4 regions of the Lysinibacillus sp. FSL M8-0355 genome follow, and region 2 is predicted to be linked to each of the others. Evidence: riboswitches for the same ligand, from Rfam matches in the RefSeq annotation. Region 2 holds a riboswitch; each other region holds the start of a gene.
What was found. A riboswitch is a leader RNA that binds a small molecule or an ion and turns the genes downstream of it on or off. The one in region 2 is predicted to bind S-adenosylmethionine.
Positions count from the first base shown of each region.

Region 1: linked by a shared signal. The riboswitch ahead of metK (methionine adenosyltransferase) and the one ahead of metA (homoserine O-acetyltransferase MetA) in region 2 are both predicted to bind S-adenosylmethionine.
Region 3: linked by a shared signal. The riboswitch ahead of MKY46_RS20655 (bifunctional homocysteine S-methyltransferase/methylenetetrahydrofolate reductase) and the one ahead of metA (homoserine O-acetyltransferase MetA) in region 2 are both predicted to bind S-adenosylmethionine.
Region 4: linked by a shared signal. The riboswitch ahead of MKY46_RS08390 (YezD family protein) and the one ahead of metA (homoserine O-acetyltransferase MetA) in region 2 are both predicted to bind S-adenosylmethionine.

Region 1 is NZ_JBBPAI010000001.1:3,667,413-3,673,480, reverse strand. Features, by position in the region: gene MKY46_RS17800 (alpha/beta hydrolase) at 1-59, opposite strand, end outside; gene pckA (phosphoenolpyruvate carboxykinase (ATP)) at 145-1,731, opposite strand; SAM riboswitch class I at 2,121-2,239, shown strand; gene metK (methionine adenosyltransferase) at 2,497-3,693, shown strand; gene MKY46_RS17785 (gamma carbonic anhydrase) at 3,871-4,383, opposite strand; gene MKY46_RS17780 (alpha/beta hydrolase) at 4,518-5,324, shown strand; gene MKY46_RS17775 (alanine/glycine:cation symporter family protein) at 5,452-6,068, shown strand, end outside.
Region 2 is NZ_JBBPAI010000001.1:2,523,501-2,529,568, forward strand. Features, by position in the region: gene MKY46_RS12365 (spore germination protein) at 1-724, shown strand, start outside; gene MKY46_RS12370 (Ger(x)C family spore germination protein) at 750-1,949, shown strand; gene MKY46_RS12375 (hypothetical protein) at 1,954-2,187, shown strand; gene MKY46_RS12380 (GerAB/ArcD/ProY family transporter) at 2,218-3,366, shown strand; gene metA (homoserine O-acetyltransferase MetA) at 3,407-4,342, opposite strand; SAM riboswitch class I at 4,452-4,562, opposite strand; gene MKY46_RS12390 (nucleotide excision repair endonuclease) at 4,712-5,137, shown strand; gene MKY46_RS12395 (hypothetical protein) at 5,190-5,576, opposite strand; gene MKY46_RS12400 (TrmB family transcriptional regulator) at 5,598-6,068, opposite strand, start outside.
Region 3 is NZ_JBBPAI010000001.1:4,225,103-4,231,170, forward strand. Features, by position in the region: gene MKY46_RS20655 (bifunctional homocysteine S-methyltransferase/methylenetetrahydrofolate reductase) at 1-1,447, opposite strand, end outside; SAM riboswitch class I at 1,539-1,639, opposite strand; gene MKY46_RS20660 (protoporphyrinogen oxidase) at 1,739-3,133, opposite strand; gene MKY46_RS20665 (globin-coupled sensor protein) at 3,366-4,658, opposite strand; gene MKY46_RS20670 (SEL1-like repeat protein) at 5,283-6,068, opposite strand, start outside.
Region 4 is NZ_JBBPAI010000001.1:1,761,225-1,767,292, reverse strand. Features, by position in the region: gene MKY46_RS08410 (formate--tetrahydrofolate ligase) at 1-1,196, opposite strand, end outside; gene MKY46_RS08405 (cold-shock protein) at 1,409-1,609, shown strand; gene MKY46_RS08400 (VOC family protein) at 1,714-2,499, opposite strand; gene MKY46_RS08395 (flavin reductase family protein) at 2,658-3,143, shown strand; gene MKY46_RS08390 (YezD family protein) at 3,226-3,381, opposite strand; SAM riboswitch class I at 3,451-3,547, opposite strand; gene MKY46_RS08385 (phosphopantothenoylcysteine decarboxylase domain-containing protein) at 3,758-4,432, opposite strand; gene MKY46_RS08380 (LysR family transcriptional regulator) at 4,507-5,385, opposite strand; gene MKY46_RS08375 (DMT family transporter) at 5,520-6,068, shown strand, end outside.

The DNA of each region.
Region 1 (6,068 bases), 1.1 Mb from region 2:
ACAAATAAAGCTAACAACATTATAAGAATAGAAAATAGTATTTTATATTTTTTTGTCATATGTATCTCCCTAATACTAGCTACCTTCAAGGTAAAGAAAAAGAGAACGAATGAATTCGTTCCCTTTGATTCTTGTGTCTAGTCGTTATTTTAATGGGCCACCAAGTGTAGTAATGGCATCAGAAACGTTTGAGAATTTCTTGAAGTTTTCGTTGAATAAGCCTGCAAGTTCAGCAGCTTTCGCATCATATGCAGCTTTATCTGCCCATGCTTCACGAGGATTTAACACTTCTGACGGTACACCTTCAACTGCTGTTGGAATGTGTAAACCGAAGACAGCATCTTGTGTCGTTTCAACATTTGTTAATTTTCCGTCGATTGCTGCACGTACCATTGTGCGTGTGTAAGACAGCTTCATACGGCTACCTGTACCATATTCGCCACCAGTCCAACCAGTGTTCACTAGGAATACTTGTGCACCATGCTCGTCAATTTTTTGACCTAACATTTCTGCGTACACTGTTGCTGGAAGTGGAAGGAATGGAGAACCGAAGCAAGTAGAGAATACTGGTTCTGGCTCTGTTACACCGCGTTCAGTTCCAGCAAGCTTAGAAGTGAAACCGCTTAGGAAGTGATACATTGCTTGCTCTTTTGTTAATTTACTGATTGGAGGTAATACGCCAAACGCATCAGCTGTTAGGAAGATGATTGTTTTTGGATGACCTGCAACAGAAGGATCAACAATATTTTCGATGTATTGGATTGGATAAGCTACACGTGTATTTTCTGTTAATGAACCATCATCATAGTCACAAATACGAGTTTCTGGATCAACAGCTACGTTTTCTAAAACAGAACCGAAGCGGATTGCATTGTAGATTTCTGGTTCTTTCTCAGCAGAAAGGTTGATTGTTTTTGCATAGCAGCCACCCTCAATGTTGAATACACCATTATCAGACCAGCCGTGTTCATCGTCACCAATTAGCTTACGATCTGGATCAGCGGATAATGTCGTTTTACCAGTACCAGATAGACCGAAGAATAATGCCACATCGCCAGCTTCACCAACGTTTGCTGAACAGTGCATTGAAAGGATACCTTGCTGTGGTAATAAGTAGTTCATGATACCAAAAATAGATTTTTTCATTTCACCAGCATATTCAGTACCACCGATTAAGATCATTTTCTTTTCAAGTGATACAATGATGAAAGTTTCAGAAGCAGTACCATCAACTGCAGGGTCTGCTTTAAAGTTAGGAGCAGAGATGACAGTGAAGTCTGCAACATGAGAAGCTAATTCTTCTTCAGTTGGACGGATAAATAATTGATGAGCAAAAAGGTTGTGCCAAGCGTATTCATTAATTACTTGGATGCTTAATTGTGAATCTTTGTCAGCACCTGCGAAGCCTTTAAATACGAATAACTCGTCACGTTCTTTTAAATATTTTATTACTTTTACATATAAGTTATCAAACACTTCAGAAGAAATCGGTTGGTTGACTTTACCCCAGTCAATTTGATCTTTTGTGCTTTCTTCTTCTACCGTATATTTATCTTTAGGTGAACGACCAGTGTATTTGCCAGTTTCTGCACGAACTGCGCCATCTACTGTTAACATTGCTTCACCACGAGATGTAGCTTTTTCTGCTAATTGTGGTACTGAAAGTTGAACATTAATGTTACCGCCGTTTAATAATTCCTTCAGTTCGTTTGCAATTTCTACTGAATTCATCGATTAAATACCATCCTTTTTTATAGTATTCCCTTGATTTAGAGGGATTTTTTCTTAATTTCAAAAATAGTATAACACAATTGCTTAAATAATCTATACTAATTAAGAAATTATTTTAGAGTTTTTATCACTTTTCAATAAACTGACAAAAAATAATGTTTTTCGAGTAGAATCCGATCAATCCTACTGTAATTAGGCGCAAAAATTGAGCCACACATATGTTACCACAAGTAGCTAGGTATGTTGTAGGGATTAATTTGCTTCTATTTACATCATCATCCAAGTATGAAAAGTTTTTGTGTAATCAGTTCCTTCCTTTCTATACAGTAATACATAAGAAAATATTTGACAACGTTCAACCTTTTCAGTAACATGAAATTGAACGGATACTCTTATCCCGAGCTGGTGGAGGGTCAGGCCCTGTGAAACCCGGCAACCTGCATGTTTTATTTCACAGCATGCGTTGGTGCCAACCTGATGCAAGGGAACATCCCTTGAACGATAAGAGTGAAAGGTTACGAAGTCATTATTCCTTTCCTCATGTGCAGTAACGTGAGTAAAGGATTTTTTTATTGCTAAAAAAGAATGTAAAGGTAAGTATATGTAGTTCTTTCCTTATTATAATGACAGATCTTTCGAAATCCTCGTGTTAAAAGCAGCAGTAACGGCTTGAGAGTTCAATCCTTAGGAGCGGACTTGACATGGGTAATGAGTACCGTATTCATACACAACTACTTTTTGTAAGAGTAATAGGAGGAAAACCAAATGACAAACCGTCGACTGTTTACATCAGAGAGTGTAACAGAAGGACATCCAGATAAGATTTGTGACCAAATCTCGGATGCCATTTTAGATGCTATTTTAGCAGAAGATCCAAATGCACGTGTAGCGTGTGAAACAACTGTCACAACAGGATTAGTATTAGTAGCAGGAGAAATAACTACTTCTACTTACGTTGATATTAAAGGTATCGTTCGTGATACTGTAGCAGAAATTGGCTATACACGTGGTAAATATGGCTTTGATGCTGAAAATCTAGCGGTGCTTGTAGCTATTGGCGAACAATCGCCTGATATTGCACAAGGTGTTGACCAAGCTTTAGAGGCTCGTGAAGGCTCTATGACAGATGCTGATATTGAAGCAATTGGTGCTGGTGACCAAGGTCTAATGTTTGGTTATGCATGTAATGAAACACCTGAACTAATGCCATTGCCAATCAGCTTAGCACATAAATTAGCACGCCGATTAACAGAAGTTCGTAAATCAGGTGAATTAGCGTATTTACGTCCTGATGGAAAAACACAAGTAACGATTGAATATGATGACAATAATGTACCTGTGCGAGTGGATACAATTGTTATTTCAACACAACATGATGAAGAAGCAACACTTGAACAAATTCAAGCTGATCTGAAAGAATTTGTTATTGCACCCGTTGTGCCAAGTGAATTATTAGATGCAAACACGAAATACTTTATTAACCCGACTGGCCGTTTTGTTATCGGTGGACCTAAAGGGGACGCTGGTTTAACAGGACGTAAAATCATTGTTGATACATACGGTGGTTATGCACGTCACGGTGGTGGCGCATTCTCTGGTAAGGATGCAACAAAGGTAGACCGTTCAGCGGCTTATGCGGCACGTTATGTAGCAAAAAACATTGTAGCAGCTGGCTTGGCAGAACGCGCTGAGGTACAACTTGCCTATGCGATTGGTGTGGCTCAACCAGTTTCCATTGCGGTTGACACATTTGGTACAGGTAAAGTGAAAGAAAGCGCAATCGTAGAGTGGGTACGTGAGCTATTTGATTTACGTCCAGCAGGTATTATTAAAATGCTAGATTTACGTCGTCCGATTTATAAACAAACGGCAGCTTATGGTCATTTTGGTCGTACAGATTTAAATGTACCATGGGAACAAATCGATAAAGCAGATGCTCTACGAGAAAAGGCACATCTATAAACTATTGAGCTAAAGTAATGAAGACATTAGAAAATTATTCTAATGTATTAAAAAGGAAAGGGGCAATATTGTCCCCTTTGTTTTACAAAAAATCCCTCGCTACGATCCGTGAACATTTTGGTTACACGGAAATGCGAGGTATTTTTTTCGTTAATATTGAATTTTTGTGTATATTGTTTACTTCTGAAGGGATTTATAATATTGTCCTTTTTCTGCATATTCGCGCACGATACGTTCCATATCCTCTTTATCTTCTGCATTTAATTCACGGACTACTTTTGCCGGACGACCTAATGCTAAACTATTCGGAGGAATGACTTTACCAGGAGGTACTAGGCTTCCTGCCCCAATAAATGCACCCTCTCCAATCTCTGCCCCGTCTAATATAATGGAGCCCATACCAATTAAAGCATTTTTGCGAATTGTACAGCTATGTAAAGTGACTTGGTGTCCAACTGTTACCTCATCTTCAATAATTAGCGGAAATTTTGGACTTTGATGTAAGCAACAAAGATCTTGGATACTGACACGTTTCCCAATAATGGTTGGGGAAACATCACCACGAATGACCGTATTAAACCAAATGGTTGTTTCCGCACCAATTGTTACGTCGCCCGTAACAGTTGCGTAATCAGCAATGAAGACAGATGGATCGATCTTTGGCATTTTATCTTTAAATGGATAAATCATGAAAATCGCCTCAATTCTTTCTATAATGTAGTATTATCGTATCAAATACGCAACTTTATGGAAATATAAAATTAAAATGAGCTATTTATTTCGATATAATCAATGTGTAATTATTTTTTAGGAGGACTATGTGAATGTGGAAATGGGAAGCTGAAGGACAAGCAAAGGCTGTGATTGCTATAGTTCATGGTGCATATGAAAATCACCGATGGTATGCATGGCTGATAGAGAAATTAAGATTGGAAGGCTTCCACATAGTCATGGGAGATTTACCTAATCATGGCGTGAATGCAAGGTTTGCTCGTGTCCATGATGAGGACTTCAAATTGTACAATAAATATACAAGAAATCTGATTGAGAATGCTTTTTCATATAATTTACCAACTTTTGTAATAGGACATGGGCTTGGAGCAACGTTAGTTCTTCACACAATGCAAAAGAAGCAATATGAATGTGCAGGCATTATTTTGACATCACCGTGGCTGCAATTAAAGCTTTTACCAGGTAAATTATCAAATGCTTTAACGAGTCTAAGTGCATTGACTGCAAATGTTAAAATGACTCACAATATTTCATATGAGAACCTTACACGCAATGTTGAAGGTAGGGACGAAATGAAAGATGAGGTACCATTCATGTCAGTCGTTTCAGTGAAATGGTATCGAGAGCTTCAGCAGATGATGAAAAATTTAGTGATGCTTCCAAAAGGTGAATTTCCGAATATGCCTATGCTCATTATGACAGCTGAGAAAGATAAAATTACGGAAACACGACAAACTCGAAATTGGCTCCATCAACAAGAGTTTACAGAGTTTCAATTTAAAGAATGGGCAAATTGCTATCACAATTTATTTCACGAAGTAGAACGAGAAGAGATTTTTATGTATATTCGTGATTTTATTAATAATGCTCTTCGAAGAATCGGTTATATCATTAAATAGGTTTTATCCCTTCCATTTACTAGAAGACTTACTTAAATATTGTTACTTAAATATAATGTTGTAATTTTCAGAAAAGTGTAATACTATAATGACTTAAAGTATGGTATTTTCAAATTGGAGGGGTAAAATGGAGGTAATCGTTGGTAAGTTGAATGGTATTTTATGGGGACCGTGGTTTATTTATGGTATTTTATTGATTGGACTTTTTTTCTCAATCATCACAAGGTTTCTGCAAGTAAGACACATTAAAGACATGTTTGTTTTAATGTTTAAAGGGGAGAAATCGGAAAAGGGGATTTCATCTTTCCAAGCAATGTCGATTGCATTATCAGGCCGTGTAGGTACTGGTAATATTGCTGGTACTGCAACTGCAATTGGGATGGGGGGACCTGGTGCTGTCTTTTGGATGTGGGCAATCGCTTTCATTGGTGCGGCTACCGCATATGTAGAGTCAACATTAGCACAAATCTATAAAGAAGAAAAAGATACGGAATATCGTGGTGGACCAGCCTTTTACATAGAAAAGGGAATGGGTCAAAAATGGTTTGCAGTTATTTTTGCTGTAGCTGCGTTGATTGCAATGCTAATTTTAATGCCAGGTGTGCAGTCTAACGCCATTGCAGGAGCTGTTGAAAACGCTTTTGGTCTGGATACATGGATTACAGGACTGATTATTGTAGTGTTGTTAGGTGCTATTATTATTGGGGGAGTTAAATCTATCGCGAATGCTGCCCAAATCATTGT
Region 2 (6,068 bases):
CTTTGTCTTAGTAGTACCAGCGTTATTTACATCCTTTTTGCAATCAGCGGAGGATTATTATCAGCATTGGATGATTAGCTCACTTGTACGCATACTTCGCTTTTTTGGCATCGGTCTGGCATTAGTCGCGCCATCCTTATATGTGGCTATAACTACCTTTCACCAGGAAATGCTGCCAACACCAATGTTAATTAGTATTGCTTCACAAAGAGAAGGCGTTCCCTTCCCCGCAGTTGTGGAGGCACTCATTATGGAGATTGCCTTTGAGGTATTAAGGGAGGCTGGGCTTCGTATGCCTAGAACAATCGGCCCAGCGGTGTCTATTGTCGGTACTTTAGTTATTGGTCAGGCGGCAGTTGATGCGGGTGTGGTATCTGCTGTAATGGTCATTATTGTAGCTTTAACAGCAATTTGTAGTTTTCTTTTCCCTGCCTACGGTTTGTCGAATACGATTCGTGTGTTACGTTTCCCATTAATGATTTTAGCAGCTATGTTTGGTTTATTTGGTGTTATGTTCGGTATTATGGTCATTATTCTCCATTTATGTAGTATTCGTTCATTTGGTGTACCTTATTTAAGTCCATTTGCACCGTTAGTTTTAAAGGATCAAAAGGATGCCTTTCTTTTGTTCCCTCGTAGAAAGTTACTAACACGACCTCGTTTAGTTAATCAAAAAAATATTGTTAGAGGACATAAATATGTCAATGTAAAGGGCAGGAAATAACTACTGGATAAATGAGGAATGGAATATGGCAAAAATAAAAGTGATTTGCTTACTATGTATCCTCACTTTACTGTTAAGTGGCTGCTGGAGTAAGCGTGAATTAAATGAATTAGCCATTGTCGTAGCACTGGGTATTGACAAAATAGACGAAGAATATGAGATTACCGTTCAAATTGTTGATCCAAGTGAAATTTCGATGCGACAGGCTTCCACGCAACGCTCTCCTGTCGTTAGCTATCATTCGAGAGGCGAGACCATCTTTGAGGCAATTCGAAAAATGACAACCAACGCTGCCCGAAAACCGTATTTTGCCCATCTTCAAGTGGTTGTTTTAGGGGAAGATCTAGCAAAAGAAGGAATTAGTGATTCACTTGATTTAATTGTAAGGGACCATGAATTTCGTAAGGATTTCGATGTCATTATGTCTCATGAAGCGACAGCGAAGGAAGTGTTAAATGTACTAACGCCCATTGAAAAGATACCCGCTAATAAAATGTTAAATTCCCTTGATGTCTCTGAAAAAGCTTGGGGCGCCACAATAGCTGTCAATATAGATGAGTTAGTCAATACATTAACGAATAAACATAAAGGGGCATTAATTACTGCTATTGAAGTACATGGTGATAAGAAATTAGGTGTAGATCAAACAAATGTGCAACGAGTTAAAACGCCTGTGCTGTTGCAGTATGCAGGATTAGCGGTCTTTAAAGGGGATAAATATATTGGACTATTGACTGAGGGAGAAAGTAAAAGCGTTAGTTTCCTGAATGATAAAATACAGAGTACGATTGAAATCATAGCCTGCCCAAAGAAAGGAACTCTATCATCTGAAATCACTCAATCCACAACAAAAGTGAAAGGGTCTTTTGATAACGGAAAGCCGAAAATTGATGTCCGTATTCATGTTGAGCAGAACATAGGAGAGGTCGAATGTGATATTGATCTTACAAAAAATAAATCCATTGATTATGTCAATAAAAAAACAGCTAAGGGCATTGATGAACGAATTCAAAAAACATTGGAGAAAATACAACAGCAATATGAGGTTGATGTGTTTGGTTTCGGTGATGCCTTACATCGTGCAGATCCAAAACAGTGGAAAAAAATTAAGGATGAGTGGGCTTCCATCTTTCCAGATTTGGCGGTAGATGTGCAAGTGAAAGTAACGACACAAGGTTTAGGTACGATGCAAAATTCATTATTAAACAAGCCAAAGGAGGAGTAACGAAATGGTGCTAGCTGTAGCCATCTTTATCATTTCAATGATCCTAGCACTTATTTTTATACCAAAACTAAAAAAGCAGCATGATTCAAAAACCATTGTCGTATTTTCTATTTTGCTTCTCATCGGAACGGCTTTGAATATGGGAAATGCGCTAAAAATCCATATTCCAAGCCCATTGGATTTGATTACCTTTATCTTTACACCAATTAAAGATTATATTGTGTCATTAACAAAATAGATAGAAGGATAAAAAATGGAGGGTTGCTCGATGGAAAAAGAGATTATTAGTTCAAGACAATTTACAATCATTACATTCCTCTATTCTATCGGAACGGCAATTTTAATTATCCCTTCTAGTATTACGGGTGCCGCTAAGCAAGATGCATGGATTGCCGCCTGCATTGGAGTTGTCCTTAGCCTGCTGGCCGTTAAATTATTTTTAACACTAGCCAACCAAACACCGTCACTTAATTTTGTAGAGGCAAATGAAAAAATTCTTGGTCGTTTTTTTGGAAAAATCACAGCCAGTTGTTTCCTAATCTTAACCTTTCTATCTGCTGGAGAATTACTCTATTTTATCGGTATTTTTATGAAAACCGAAGTCATGCCGGAGACTCCGACATTAGCATTTGCCTTGATGTTTAGTATTATCATTATGTACGCTGCTTATTTAGGCATTGAGACCTTTGCCCGTTCAGCAGAAATTATTTTTCCAGCATTTGTCTTTATTTTTATTTTTTTTATGGTTTGTATTACGCCTCAAATTCATTTTGAGAACATTCAACCCTTATTAGAAGCAACCAAAACATCTATGCTTTATAGTATTGCACGCTTTATGAGTATCTTTTCCTTTCCATTACTGGTGTTATTAATACTGTATCCTGCTGGTGTCAATGTACAGCCATCTGCACAGAAAGGGTTATATTTTGGGACAATCCTCGGTGGCATCGTCTTAATTACGTTGATTGTGCTATCGATTCTTGTTTTAGGACCTGAGAATACGTCATCTAGAACATTTCCTAGCTATGCCTTAGCGCAAAGAATATCGATAGGGAATTTTTTGCAGCGCATTGAAATCATCATGGCCTTTATGTGGATTTCATCCATTTATATTCGCACATTTATGTATTTCTATACGACTGTTGTCGGTCTTGCGCAAATTTTAAAAATCAAGGATCATCGCCCTCTCATATTACCGATGGGTCTAATTGTCATTGGGCTTTCTCAAATTATTCATCCAGACATTGTACATTCAACCAATTACAATAATGAAATTTGGCCAATCTTTTCTTTTATAATCACCATTTTATTACCGATACTTTTATTGATTGTCGCAGTTATACGAAATCGCAAAACCAAAGCTCAAAGTACCGAAACGCCTAATACAGAAACAACGAATGACAATCAAAAAGTCTAATTTCTTTTATGGTGAGAAAAGAAATTAGACTTTTTATTAATTAAATATGATATTCAATTTCATCTACAAAATCCCATTCGTATGGTGTTTCTTGGTAAACATAGTAGTTCAACCAGTTAGAGAATAATAAATGCGTATGGGCACGCCATGTATTCATTGGCTCCTGTGATGGATCATCATTCGGGAAGTAATTCACAGGAACAGCGATATCTATGCCCTTTGCGACATCACGGCTATATTCATCGGCTAATGTTGTCGCATCATACTCCAGATGCCCTGTAATCATAATGTTTTTATTATCTTTTGATTGGACGATGAACACACCTGCATCCTCTGAATAGGATAATAATCGTAAGTCTGGATGATTGCGAACCTCGTCGATCGAAACAGAAGTATAGCGTGAATGTGGAGCGGTAAATAAATCACTGAAGCCACGTACTAAATCCACTGTTAAATCGGTGATTACATGGGAATAGACACCTGAGCATTTAGCTGAAAGTTCTACCTTTCCTATCCCATAATGATGATACAGTGCCGCCTGTGCCCCCCAACAGATATGTAAAACGGATGTCACATTCTTTTTGGACCAGTCCATAATTTCTGAAATTTCCCGCCAATAGTTAACTTCTTCAAAGGCCATTTTTTCTACAGGTGCTCCCGTAATAATCATCCCGTCATAGCGACGGTGACGAATTTGGTTGAACGTTGTGTAAAATAGCTGTAAATGTGATTTACTGACGTTTTTCGACTCATGTGTGGCCGTATTTAAAAAGGTGATATTTACCTGTAGCGGTGTATTCCCTAATAAACGTAGTAATTGAAGCTCCGTTTTTTCTTTTTCAGGCATTAAATTCAATATTAATATGTTTAACGGACGAATTTGCTGTGTTTTCGCACGGTCCTCTTCCATGACGAAGATTTTTTCCTCACGTAAATGTTCTCCAGCTGGTAAATTTTTCGGAATATTAATTGGCATCTTGCGTTCCCCTCTCTTTGATCACTCTCTTTTAGCAAACCTTGCTGACAAATTAAAAAATCCTCCTCATTCCATACGAGATAGAATGAGAAGGATTTTTTCACGTCCACTCTTATCTCTCAAAGGAAAAATCCTTCGCTGGAATTAGCACCTTTCTAACAATTGTTAGAGGTTGCTGAAGCGTCATCGGGCCAAATCCCTCAGCTTCTCTTGATAAGATTATTTAATTACATCGAATTGTAGCATGAATTAGTTAGAATATCAATAATTCATAGAATATTTTGTGATTCAAATGCATGTTCCTCGTTTATTTGATGTACACTAAGCTTGCTATAAGTAGTGTTTCTACATTTAAAATTTATGGTAAACATGCCGTATTTATGTTACCATATAACTTTAGTAACAGAGAGGAACGTGAATACTTTGATTAAAATTGAATTTCCAAAACCTGATGTAGTCATCCGTCAACGTGAACAAGAAGTAAAACCTGGTGATGTGCCTATCACACCATACTTTGGTTTTATTGACTTCCATAAAATCACACGTGATAAAGGCGGCATTTTTTTATTCTATAATGACAAGAATGAGCTATTATTTGTCGGCAAAGCACGTAAAATTCGTCAACGTATTAAAAAGCATTTCGAGGACAATGTATCTCCGATGAAAAATCATCGTGATGAAGTGTTCAAAATTGAGGTCTATGAAGTAGAAGATCCAATGGAACGTGAAATTTACGAAACATATGCGATTAACACTTTCCGCTCCAAATACAATGTAGAGAAAGTCTTTTATTAAGATATCTTGTAAAGAAACCGAAATCTCATTTAATGGGATTTCGGTTTTTGTCTTATATAGAGGTTACGCGATCTATTGGCGTACTCTCGCCGTTTATTCGCAAATCAATCGTGTATAGCTCAGGATCTTTGGTGATGATTTTATATACATAGGGTTGAGCCACTTTTCGTTGCTCGCTACCTTCTTTCAGTTGGATGACTTGACTATTTTCTTCAGCCGCAATACTTGCCAGCACATTCCCTTTCGAATAATAAACAAGATAATACGTAGAGTCATCTTCATACAATAATTGAATCTTATCATTAGCCTCAATTTTTTGTTGAATATTGTCTGGAACGACAGTTAGCTCATGAATCATTAGTGATTTGGTAGGCGTTTTAGCGTTACATGCTCCTAACATTAATAAGCTCATTAAACCTAGCAACACGAATTTTTTCACGTTACTCCCCTTCCCTTATGACTATTCTAAGAAAAAAGCTTTACGCTCCTTAGCAATCCAGTCTTCTAATTCCTGATCATCACGTTTTACCAATCGATTGATAAGGACGTCATGCCAAACATAATCCTCTAACAAATAAATATGGACAGGGTCATTGGTGATAAAGGCCATTTCTTGCGTAGATGGAGAGTGACCATAAATCATTTCCTGACCATCTACCGATAAAATAAACCAATGTGGTGTAGACGTTTTTTTCGTGTAGTGTGTAGCTCTATGCTGGTCAATCGACTCTAGCTGTTCCCCTACATATAGGGTAATACCATGAATAGGAACATGCTGTGCCACTTCTTGAATATCTCCCCTTAAAGTATCATACATATCTTCCCACATCGATAGAATCACTTTTTTCTTGGCTTTTTTTAAAAGTGACTGGCAATAGTTGATGATCGCCTCCTTGCCCTTTAGCATGACTACTTTTGGCTCCACTTCCTG
Region 3 (6,068 bases), 1.7 Mb from region 2:
TCTCTAAGCGTGCCACAGCACGATCTAATACACGGACATTTGGATTAAATGCAGCAGCTACTGAAAAATTTGCTTTTTTACGAAGTGGTTTACCTGAGAAGGAAATACCTTGATTTAACTGCTTAATTAATTGGATCAGCTCCATTGATGAGACATCATAAACACTTGTGGCACCTGGGAAGTCCCCAACTTTTGTTGGATCACCAGTAACAGCTAACACATCATGAATTCCTAATGCATTTAACCCCATTAAATGTGATTGCAGACCGATTAAATTACGATCTCGGCATGTAATATGTGTTAGAGGACGTACACCATTAGTACTCTTCAACAATGCACCCATAGCAATATTGCTAATACGTGGAGAAGCCAGAGAATTGTCTGCCATCATGACGACATCTGCTCCTGCATCATACAATTGTTTTGCCCCTTCCAGAAAACCATCAATTTCCAGATGTCTAGGTGTATCTAGCTCTACAATGACAGAGCGTTCGCGCTTTACTTTTTCATGAAGAGGTTCATACTTCGTTGGCTCTGCTTCACGAACAATTTGAATCTTCTCGGGTTTGGCATACTTTTCATGAACTGGTGATAACTCTTCTAAATACTTCTTCGCTGCTGCTATATGCTTCGGTGTCGTACCACAACAGCCTCCAATTAAGCGTACCCCTTGATCACGTAATTCCACAGCCGCTCGACCAAAATATTCAGCTTCTGACTCATAAACGACACGACCATCTTCTAAGTCAAGGAGTGAAGCATTCGGATAAGCCGACATAAATGCCTTATCAGGAAGTTCTACACCTTCAAACGCCTGAATGGTATGGTGTGGACCTAAACGACAATTGACACCCACAATATCCGCACCAAGTTTTTCTAGCTCATGCAGGGCGTTATTTAAAGACATACCGTTTTGTAAAACACCAGGTTCGTGCATGGAAACTTGCGCAATAATCGGTAATTTTGTCTTTGTCCGTAGCATCTTTAAGGTAGCTGTTAATTCTTCAAAATCATAATAGGTTTCGAGTAAAAGGCCGTCTGGATTCCCAGCAAGTAAAACACTCGCTTGCTCCTCAATAGTTGCTAAGATTTCATCTAACGTTGCATCACTTTTACGAATACCACGAATACCACCAATTGTCCCTAAGACAAACTGACCTCCATCTGCCGCAGCTCGCTTTGCGATTGTAATCGCTGCTTCATTAAATTGTTGGACACGCGATTCTAATCCATAGCGAGCTAATTTAATGGCATTTGCACCATACGTATTCGTTTGGATGATATCAGCACCAGCTGCAATATATTCTCTATGAATCTTTTCAATTAACTCAGGTTTCTGTACATTCATTTCCTCATGACAATACTCCAAACCATAGCCATAAAGTACTGTGCCTATTGCGCCATCTGCCGTCAATACATGCGTTTTTAACCTTTCAAGCAATCTCATTAAACTAGCCTCTCTTCCTATATCTCTGTATAATAAAAAGCCTTCTTTTATAAAAAAAAGAAGGCTTTAATGACTCATCATTGTTTTTTCCTTCTCATCTTCGACTCAATGGTCTTCTGGATTTAGCACCTGACAAAAAAGTTGGTTGCTGAAGCTTCAATGGGCCAGTCCCTCTGCTTCTCTTGATAAGAATGTAGTATGAATTTTTTAAATAATTAAAAGAATCATATCGTTTACTGACGAATGAGTCAAGACTATTTCACATAACAAAGATATTTTTCACTTAAAAGCTTAGAAATTGGCTAGTTCCTTTGCAAGCTCCTCACCGATTTTTTTCCCATTTTGAATACAAGCACCAATCCCTACCCCAAAGTATGAACAACCTGCGATGGATAGATTAGGATAGTTTTCTTGTAATTCTTGAACTAAACCTTGTAATGCTTCACGGTGAGCTAGATCATATTTTGGCATTTGATCAATCCATTTTGTGACATTAATAACTGTTGGCTGTTCCTCTATTCCTAGGCTCTTGCGCACATCCTCTAAAGCAACCGCTGCTAATTCTTCGTCAGACATGGCACGGAGTTGCTCATATGCTGGATTGATGCTTTTATAAAAGAGTCGCACAAGTAATTTATGATCTCTTGATGTATGCCTCCATTTACGACTTGTCCAAGTTGCAGCATTACATGTAACGTCAGAATTATGTGAGACAATATAGCCCGTTCCATCTGCTGGCAATCTAGAGTCTGGTACATCAAAACCTAAATAGATCGTAATTGCTGAAGCTGTCGTAAATTGGTCAAAATAACGGTTTAATGATTCATCCTGTAGTAGGCCTTGAACAGCCTCATTCGGCAGTGCTAAAACGACATAATCTGTCTCGATGCTTTCACCATTAGCTAAGGCAATTGAATAGTGGTTTTCTTGCTTTTGAACATTGACAGTTGCGACACCCTTGATGATCTCTACATCAGTTAATGTTTGTTCGAGACGATCAATTAGAGAAGATAAACCGTTTTTGAACGATATAAACTTTTTATTGGCTGCTTTAGCAAATTGCTCACGATTCGCATCAAAGCCTTTTATGATACTTCCATACTCGTTCTTATAGTCAATCAAGTACGGTAAAGTAGAGGCAATCGAAAGCTGGTGTAAATCCCCTGAATAAACACCTGCAAGAACGGGTGCAATTTGATTTTTCACAAGCTCTTCCCCTAAATAATAGGTTAAAAACTCTCCAATTGAACTTTCCTTTGTGAAGTCTTTGTTTGGTAAAGTCAAATCTTTTAATGCATCTTGTTTACCTTGCTCTGTAATCAATGTGCTTTGCTCCAAGGATGCCAAACTCATTGGTATTCCAAAAGTAGAATCTGCCGGAATGGCATGTAATTCATTATTCGTATAAATATAGGAAATACCTGTTTCGTTGTAAACTAGATTCTCCTCAAAATCAAGCTCCTGTACAAGCTCCATAACACCTTTATGACGAGCTACAATCGAGTCAGCACCTGTTTCCATAATAAAACCTTGCTCATGTGTTGAATATAATTTGCCCCCTAAATATGTATTTTTTTCTACAAGCACTAGACGCACATCTACATTATTTTCCTTCACTTGACGTTGTAAATAATGCATTGTGCATAATCCTGTAATACCGCCACCTAATACAACAACTGTTTTCATAGTAACCGCCCCTATTTTTAGTTCTTCCTACAGTATAAACTTATTTTCATTGAAAATTACGTTAAACCCTTTACAAATTTAGCAAAAATAGAGCTACCTCATCTGTGAGATAGCTCTAGCTTAATCATATGGAATTTCCATTTCAAGGTTTACAAAAAATACACATATTTATAGGTACTATAGTGTTTAATATGTTTAAAAAATACGGAAACATAAACGTTAATTTAGTAGTCTATCCTTTTAGATTTTGGGAAAAGCTCGCTAAGTTTTCTGCTGAATTCGTTACTTCTGTAAATGATGTCCCTAACTCGTTTAATATCCCGACGATTGCTTGTATTTTCGTTGCCATACAGTCGTTTTGATCCTTTGCTTCTGTCATGGCTCCCAATATGCTTGTAAATTGACCTTCAGTTTGTAACATGTTTTCCTCACCTGACGCTACTTCATCTTGAATATTTGCCAGAGAATGCTCTAATTTCTCTGTCCGTTCACTCGTTTTTTTCAATAACAATGCCACCGAAGTAACCGAATCCTTCGTTTGAATAGATAATTTACGCACCTCATCAGCCACTACACTAAAGCCTTTGCCCGCTTCTCCAGCACGCGCCGCTTCAATTGCAGCATTCAATGCCAACAGATTGGTTTGATTAGCAATATTAGTAACAACATTCATGATTATCTCCATTTCCCTAGACATATCCGATAATTGTTCAATATTTTCTTCTATATCATGAAGTGAATGAATAATATTAAGCATATTTTGTGATTGATTTTTTAAACGTTCACGACCTTCAAGTGCTTGATTTTCAGCCAGTGTTGAGACATCAAGTGATTTTTTAGCCAATTGTTTAATTTCGTCAGATTGCTTGCTTAAGCAGCAAAATGAATTATTTGTTTCCTGAGAAATTGTGGCAAGTGCTTCGGAAGAATCAACAATTTGTCGTTCAATAGCTTCTTTCTCATGCATCATTTTTTCTTTCATTTGTTCTACAGTGTTTTCAAAAGCCTCCAAAACCAGCTGCTGCTCGAAATTACAAATTTTCGATATGGCCCTGATCGTATTAAATTGATCTTGGGGGTGCTCTATATTTTTTTCGACTAAATCAATAAATGATATGGATAAATCTTGGAATGCGCAAATATACCATTGGGTTCTAAGCCCAATATGAACATGTACCTTTGCAATTTTTACTCGTCTTTGGTAATACACCTCATCAATGGTTCCGTTAAACATTTCAATAATATGCTGCCGTAGCGTTACTTTAAGTCTGTCTACAGAACTATGATGACTTATAATATCTACCAAATGATGCTCTGTTCCTATCATGTTGTAAAAACGGTTTACGATGTGATCTACATTGTCCATAACATATGGCTGGAAAGCTTTTAAATATTGTAAGTCTTGCTTCGTTAGATTCAGCATTTCAATTTGTTTCACCATTGATTGGCGAGTAGACAAATCCATTTTTACTGTATATTGCTGTAAATCCAATACCTTCGTCTTTCTCTGTTTTTGAAAAATCACACATCTTCCCTCTTTCATTCCGTTTACTTTCAGCAGGCTGAGAAACACCAAATCCCTTTTTTAACATATTGATTGATACAAGAAAAAATACCGATAAAAACAGATTAGCTATTATGCTATGGGCTAATACTCTTTCTGTCTGGCACACTTCCTCCAAAAGCATGTCGAGTACCTCTTTGTACAATCACATAAAAAATATTCCCGCTCAGCAAGCAGACCTAGTCAGTACATGACTAACAGTAGACTTATTTACGTATGCTTTATTTCAAAATCACTCATTTACATTAATCATTTTATAAATTGCTGTCAATCTTATCGATTCCGTTTTTTTACATATACCACACCAAAAGTCCCTATCTTAAAATTAATGGTAATGCATAAGAAAAAAGCTACCACAATATTATTTGGTAGCTTTTTTACCCGTTTTCTTGTTTATTATGCCTATTTTTTTTATTTTTCTTATCCTTTTTTATTAATCTTCTTTAAATATCACTATATCAATATTTTTTACCCTCTCCACAAGAGCATCTATATACCTAAAAACACAGCCCGTTTTAAATCAAAAGTTTTATAAATGTATGGCAAATAAATAATTCAAATAAACTATATTTTTTCACACAAAATTTACAATCCTTTAAGTTCCTGTAATATTTTAGAAGCTTCTGCAACACCAGCATCCGCTGCGAGGCCATACCACTTGATGGCTTCTTTCAGATTTCTAGCAATTCCTTCACCTTTATTGTAAATATGCCCTAGTTGTAGCTTAGCATCCGCGTCTCCTTGAATTGCAGCCTGTTTAAACCAATGAATACCTTTTTCGATATTGCGTATACCAGTTAGTCCATTACTCCATATATAGCCCAAATCATAAAAGGCATCTACATGATATTGTTCAGCCGCTCTTTCATACCAAAAGAGGCCGCGGTTTACCTCCTTTGTTTGACCCAAGCGTCCCTCTAAATATATTCCACCAAGCCGATATTGCGCTTCGACATAACCTAGCTCTGCTGATTTTTTGTAGGCATTAAAGGCTGCTTCTACATCTGCTTCGACACCCAGTCCCTGCTCGTATATAATTCCTAACGTAAACATCGCCTCTGCCACATTTTTTTCAGCAGCATAGTCGAACCATTGTTTTGCTAATATAAAATCTTGCGGTACGCCCTCCCCATTGAAATACATATCCGCTAAATTATTGGCGGCATCCGCATGCCCCTGTAAAGCTGCTTTTTCATAGTATGAAAAAGCAAGGGAATCATTTTCTTCCACACCAATCCCCTCAAAGTAAAAATTCCCTAGTACGTATTGAGCATCTGCATGATTCTGAAGCGCTGCTAATTCAAACCATTTCAATGATTTTTCAGGTTGAAAATGTTCACCTTCTCTAGCGTTGTAGTATTCTCCCAATTG
Region 4 (6,068 bases), 760 kb from region 2:
CAGTTCAGAACAGCCTCTAGCTCCGCCTCTGAGTCTGTAATAAAACGATTTAACGCAATAATCGGTTCAACACCAAATGTACGTACCGTATCAACATGCTTAGCTAAGTTTTCAATTCCTTGTAGCAGGGCATTCACATTTTCGTCAACAAGTGCCGTTTTCGGTACACCACCATGCATTTTTAAGGCACGAATCGTTGCTACGATAACGACTGCACTTGGTTTAAAGCCCGCTTTACGTGCTTTAATATTCATAAATTTTTCAGCACCTAAATCGGAGCCAAAGCCCGCTTCTGTTACGACAATGTCCGCTAGCTTGCGAGCAGTTTGTGTCGCCATAATGGAATTACAGCCGTGGGCAATATTAGCAAATGGACCACCATGTATAATAGCTGGTGTTCCTTCTAATGTTTGAACTAAGTTTGGCTTGAAGGCATCTTTCAATAATAATGTTAAGGCACCTTCTACTTGTAAATCACGTACAAAGACAGGCTCACGCTCAAATGTATAGCCAACCACAATGCTAGCTATGCGTTCACGTAAATCCTCAATACTTGTCGCTAAACAGAACACCGCCATAATTTCGGAGGCCACTGTAATATCAAAGCCGTCCTCGCGCGGCATGCCCTGAACAGGGCCACCTAATCCCACAACCACTTTACGAAGGGCACGATCATTTAAGTCCATCACACGCTTCCAAATAATGCGTCGTGGATCAATGTTTAATGCATTTCCTTGATGGATATGATTATCAATGAATGCGGATAAAGCATTGTTGGCTGTTGTAATCGCATGAAGGTCGCCAGTGAAATGTAAATTAATATCCTCCATTGGTACAACCTGTGCGTAGCCGCCGCCAGTTGCCCCGCCTTTTACGCCCATAACTGGACCCAATGACGGTTCACGTAAAGCGACCATTACTTTCTTATTTAATTGATGAAGAGCATCTGCTAGTCCTACAGTAACCGTCGACTTCCCTTCACCTGCTGGTGTTGGACTAATAGCTGAAACTAGCACAACCTTTGCGTCCTCACCCTGAGCTGTAATTTTTAAAGGATCAATTTTTGCTTTGTAGCGTCCATACTGCTCAAGAGCATCCTCTGGAATACCCGCAGCATTGGCAATTTCCGTAATCGGTTTGATTACTGCTTGACTAGCGATTTCTAAATCTGATAATGGTTGATTTTTCGTTGTCATTTGGCATCCTACTTTCTATGTTGTTCATTTCCATTATAGTCTTAATTGTGAAAAAAAAGAAAGCCAGATACACAAGCATTTCGACAATCAATTGACATCTTTGTTCAATTCATGTATGTTCTAAGAGAAAATGCAATTTTTCACATTTTCTCAATGATAGCACAACTTAGTTAACTTTATTTTACATTCAAGCGCATTGGAGGCGAATGCTTATGCAACAGGGGATCGTAAAGTGGTTCAATAATGAAAAGGGTTATGGCTTTATTGAATGTGATGATGGAGAAGATGTATTTGTACATTTTACGGGCATCCAGGAGGAAGGCTTCCGTACACTTGAAGAAGGTCAGAAGGTGTCATTTGATGTTGTGGAAGGCAATCGAGGACCCCAGGCATCAAATGTTGTAAAATTATAAGCTCCAAAATTGAAAGTGGATGAGGTAGATGAATAGTGCTCAATCCGCTTTTTGACATGTTTGCACATAAAAATCCACTTCAACAATTGAAGTGGATTTTTAATTTATCTATTAATCCAATAAAAAGCACCTGGACAAACTAATGTTTCCTTTGTTCGGTGTGGATCTTTCAATGTTACACCGATGGGTCCTTCTTTTAAATGCCCTAACGTCATGGCAGATGCTGCCGTCTCCTCATAAAAATCCAAGCGCATATTTGGTAGCTGTAGTGACACAAATTGCTCATGCTGCTCGGAATCGGGTAGCTGTAATACCTTTTGCCAAAGCTGAACCGTCTCCTCCACATCCTTGACAAAAAACTGAATAGATTCCATTGTGATGGCTTGGTTTTCATCGATTGCACCACTAGCTTTTAATTGTGCCAAACGTTCCTCATCTTCATCTGCCCATTCAATTAAGAATGGAAAATCCAATGAAAGGTTGGGCATGCCAAAATGCAATAGCTTCCATTCTAGTGTCGTGCCATCTGGTCTTGTTCGGCTACAAGCATCGGGACCATATACTTCAAAGCCCAATGCACGCAATCGTTGACCCTCGTCTTCAATATTTTTGGTGCGCAAGGCAATTCGTGAAAATCCTTGGCGCTCACGATCACGTTTAAACGTATAATGTAGGGAATAAGGGTACAGAGCCGCTTGCTCAAATAAATCACGATCATAAATAGCGATTTGTTCAATATAGCTTAAGCCAAAATAGCTTAGCGTATTATAAGTCCCCCACATCGTGTGTTGACCACCGTTCACTGTACGGACATTTCGTTTATTGAAGAAAACCTTTATATTTTCTGGTGATTCTACTTGATGTACCAGATGATCAAAATATAAAGTCATGGCAATTCCCCTTTCTTTCCCCCATTAGCTTTACCTGGATGTTTAATTGATTTAAAATTTACTTAAGAAAAGGAGTTACTATATGGTATGAAAAAAAGTGCAATTTACCTACTAACTCCGTTAACTAATTTATGACTAACTATAAAGAGGTGATTTGAATGACAGATCAAGTAGCTGCTTTTAAATTGGCATTAGGTAACTATCCTACAGGTGTAACGGTTGTGACAGCATGTCATGAAACGAATCCAATTGGCTTAACAGTCAATTCTTTTGCATCTGTTTCCATTGACCCACTACTTATTTTATGGTCACTTGATAAAAAATCTCAGCTCCATTCTTACTTTATGGGTGCGGAAAAATTCGCTGTCAATATTTTAGCGAGTAATCAAGAACATTTATGTACATTATTTGCAAGTAAAGTCCCGGATCGCTTTGCTCAAGCTAAATGGTCTACTTCTACTTTTGGGCTACCGATTTTACATGATACAGCAGCTATTTTACAATGTAAATCATTTCAGCAAATAGATGCAGGCGATCATACTATTTTTATTGGGCAAGTGCTAGACATTACAAATTCTCAAAAAGAACCCCTTCTCTATCATCGTCGTCATATCGGTCCAATTCCAAAAAGCTTTTATAGCTAATTTCCATAAAAAAGAGCCACTTGTAAGCAATGGAAACCATGCTTATTAGTGGCCTTTTCACATCGTTCAACTGAAATGAGCATTATTTCTTCTGTGGAAATCTCTGCTTTTCAAGCCTATTAATTTGCACAATCACACCATCTTGAATCGTAATATTCACTTCACCAAATTCAAGATTTTGAATTGCCTTAGCAATTGCCTCTAATTTTTTATCATCTACCTTTGCCGATTGAGCCATACGATACACCCCCTCTTTATTCTCCTAGTTGTACAAAAGAGGCCAACGCATCAAACCGATTGATAGCCCCTCCTATCTCTCAGACACCATCTGTTGGATTTGGCACCTATCTTCTCGGTTGCCGAGGCTTCATGGGGCCAAGTCCCTCCACCTCTCTTGATAAGAGTACTGCATTTCTTGAAAATAATTCTATAATTCTGTTATCCGAATGTCAATATAAAATATTAGAAAACCTAGCTGAATACTTTGTAATAGCATCCTCTCTGTTACAATTCACTCATAATCCTATCGTATTGTATGCTATGTCAGTCTATCTAACCACAATGGCAAAGAAAAAAACTGTGTAGAAGTATGACCTTCTCCACAGTTCATCACGTTATTCCCTATGCAAACATTCCATTAAAGTTTGTGCTGTCTGTTGCTTGCCCATCACCTTAATTGGTTGTCCCTCAGCAGGCACGATCCAATGAGGCTCATCCCCGCCATATAAAGACTGCGAGCTATTTGCAACCATAAATTGAGCATGCGCGGCTTCCATACGCAGTCTTGCACGAGCGAGTAAAAAATCCTCATCATTTGTAGCTTCTAGCTTAAAGCCCACTAGCGTTACATTCGGTTGCCAGCCCTTGATTTGCCCTAATACTTTTGGTGCCTTTTTAAAATGGATAATAGGTGGTTCGTCAGAAGGCATTTTCCCCGCTTCCTCCATTAAATTACCGGATTGATCATAAACCTTGTCAATAACCCAATCGGAGCCAGCAGCAGCCATAATAACAATATCGACTTGTTGTAGCTGAACCGCATGACGTACCTTTTCTCCTAAATCCTCAATACCTTCAAATTTTACCAATGTCATTTTGTCGTGATTTGCTGGAAGCTGTGCAAAGTAGCCATGCATATATATTACATTCGCACCCTTAGCCAATGCGGCCTCTGCTAAATAACAGCCCATTGTCCCTTTTGATAAATTCGTGTGCCCTCGTACACGATCCCATTTTTCAAGTGTTCCCCCACTTGTAATGAGTACGGTTTTGCCTTGTAATGTCCCCATACACTCACCTATTTTCTACAATATATACAAATACTATTTTAACGTAATGTAAGGATGTGCTTCAATAGCCACAATCATAGCGTACTATTTTGCTCTTTTAACCAAGCACTTAATATTTCCGCAAATTTCTTGGTAACAGGGGAAGCATGGTGCTTCATCGCAATTCCAATGGTACGGTAGCCTCCTTGCTTTAGCGGGATTGCTTTTAACGTTGATGGTAAATGTTGAATGACCAATTGAGGCAAAATACTAATGCCTAAATGATGGGAAATCATTGAAAGAATCCCTACCTCCTCAGAAAGCTCAAAGCGAATATGGGGCTTTACATGATATTGCTCCAACAGTACCTTTACATCATTTGTCCCTTTATAGGAAGTCATGATAAAAGGCATATCTTCTAGGTCAACAATATCAATTTCTGTCTTATGAAATAAAGGGCTTTTATCCGAAACAATACATAATAAAGGGTCTTGTTGTAATTCCATAAATTGATATTGCTCTGATTTTTGACCATTCAAGAATCCTACTTCGACTTCCCCACTTAGCAGCCATTGTTCAATTTCGTAATAATCTCCCTCTCGTAACTCTACTTGTATCCCTGGAAATTGATGATCCATAATACGAACAATTTCTGGCATCCAATTCGAGGAAATACTTGAAATAACGCCAATTCGAACTTTTCCGCGTGTTACACCCAGTATATGGGCCGCTTCCTGCTGCAATAATTCCTGGGCATCCAGAACCTGACGCATCGCCCTTAGCATGGTCTGCCCCTCACTCGTCAGTGTTACACCTGCACGACTTCGATGAATGAGAGCAAAGCCAAATTCTTTTTCTAAACTAGACACGGCATGGCTCACAGCAGACTGTGTTAGTCCTAGTGCATCCGCTGCTTTTGTAAAGCTTGCTACCTCTGCCACCTTTGTTAAAATCTCATATTTAACTAAGCTCATTCGTCATCCCTCTATATACATGAATTTTTTTAATCCTATTCATTATAAACATTCGTTTTACTAATCACAATACAAGATATATAGTAAATTTTAGTATAAAAACTGTTTTAGTACACAGATGGTAGGTGAACATAATGAGTATCCAAGGAAAAGCAAATGTATTGATGGTTATTGTCACAATGTTTTGGGGACTATCTTATACCTTTATGGTCATGGGGCTTGAAACATTGGCAGTTTATAATGTGGTGGCATTGCGTTGTATCATTGCATTTTTCGTAGCAGGACTTATTTTTTATAAACGGATGATCAAAGTAAATGGTAAAACATTAAAATATGCGGCTATTCAAGGATTTTTATTATTCATTGTGTTCGCGTTAAGTTTATTTGGTTTACAGTCTACTTCTGCCTCAAATGCAGGCTTTATTTTAAGCCTAACCGTAGTATTAGTGCCGATTTTCAGCAGTTTCATTGAAAAAAAATTACCATCGAGAGCCGTTAGCTTTGCGGTCATTTGCACGATGATTGGTATTACAGTCTTAACAGCACATGGCTCATTCACCTTCCATAAAGGGGATTTATTAGTAGCCATTGCAGCACTATGCTATTCCATTTATTTACTACTGAATAGCTCATTTACACGAAATGTTGAATCCATTTCATACGGAATTTATCAGCTCGGCTTT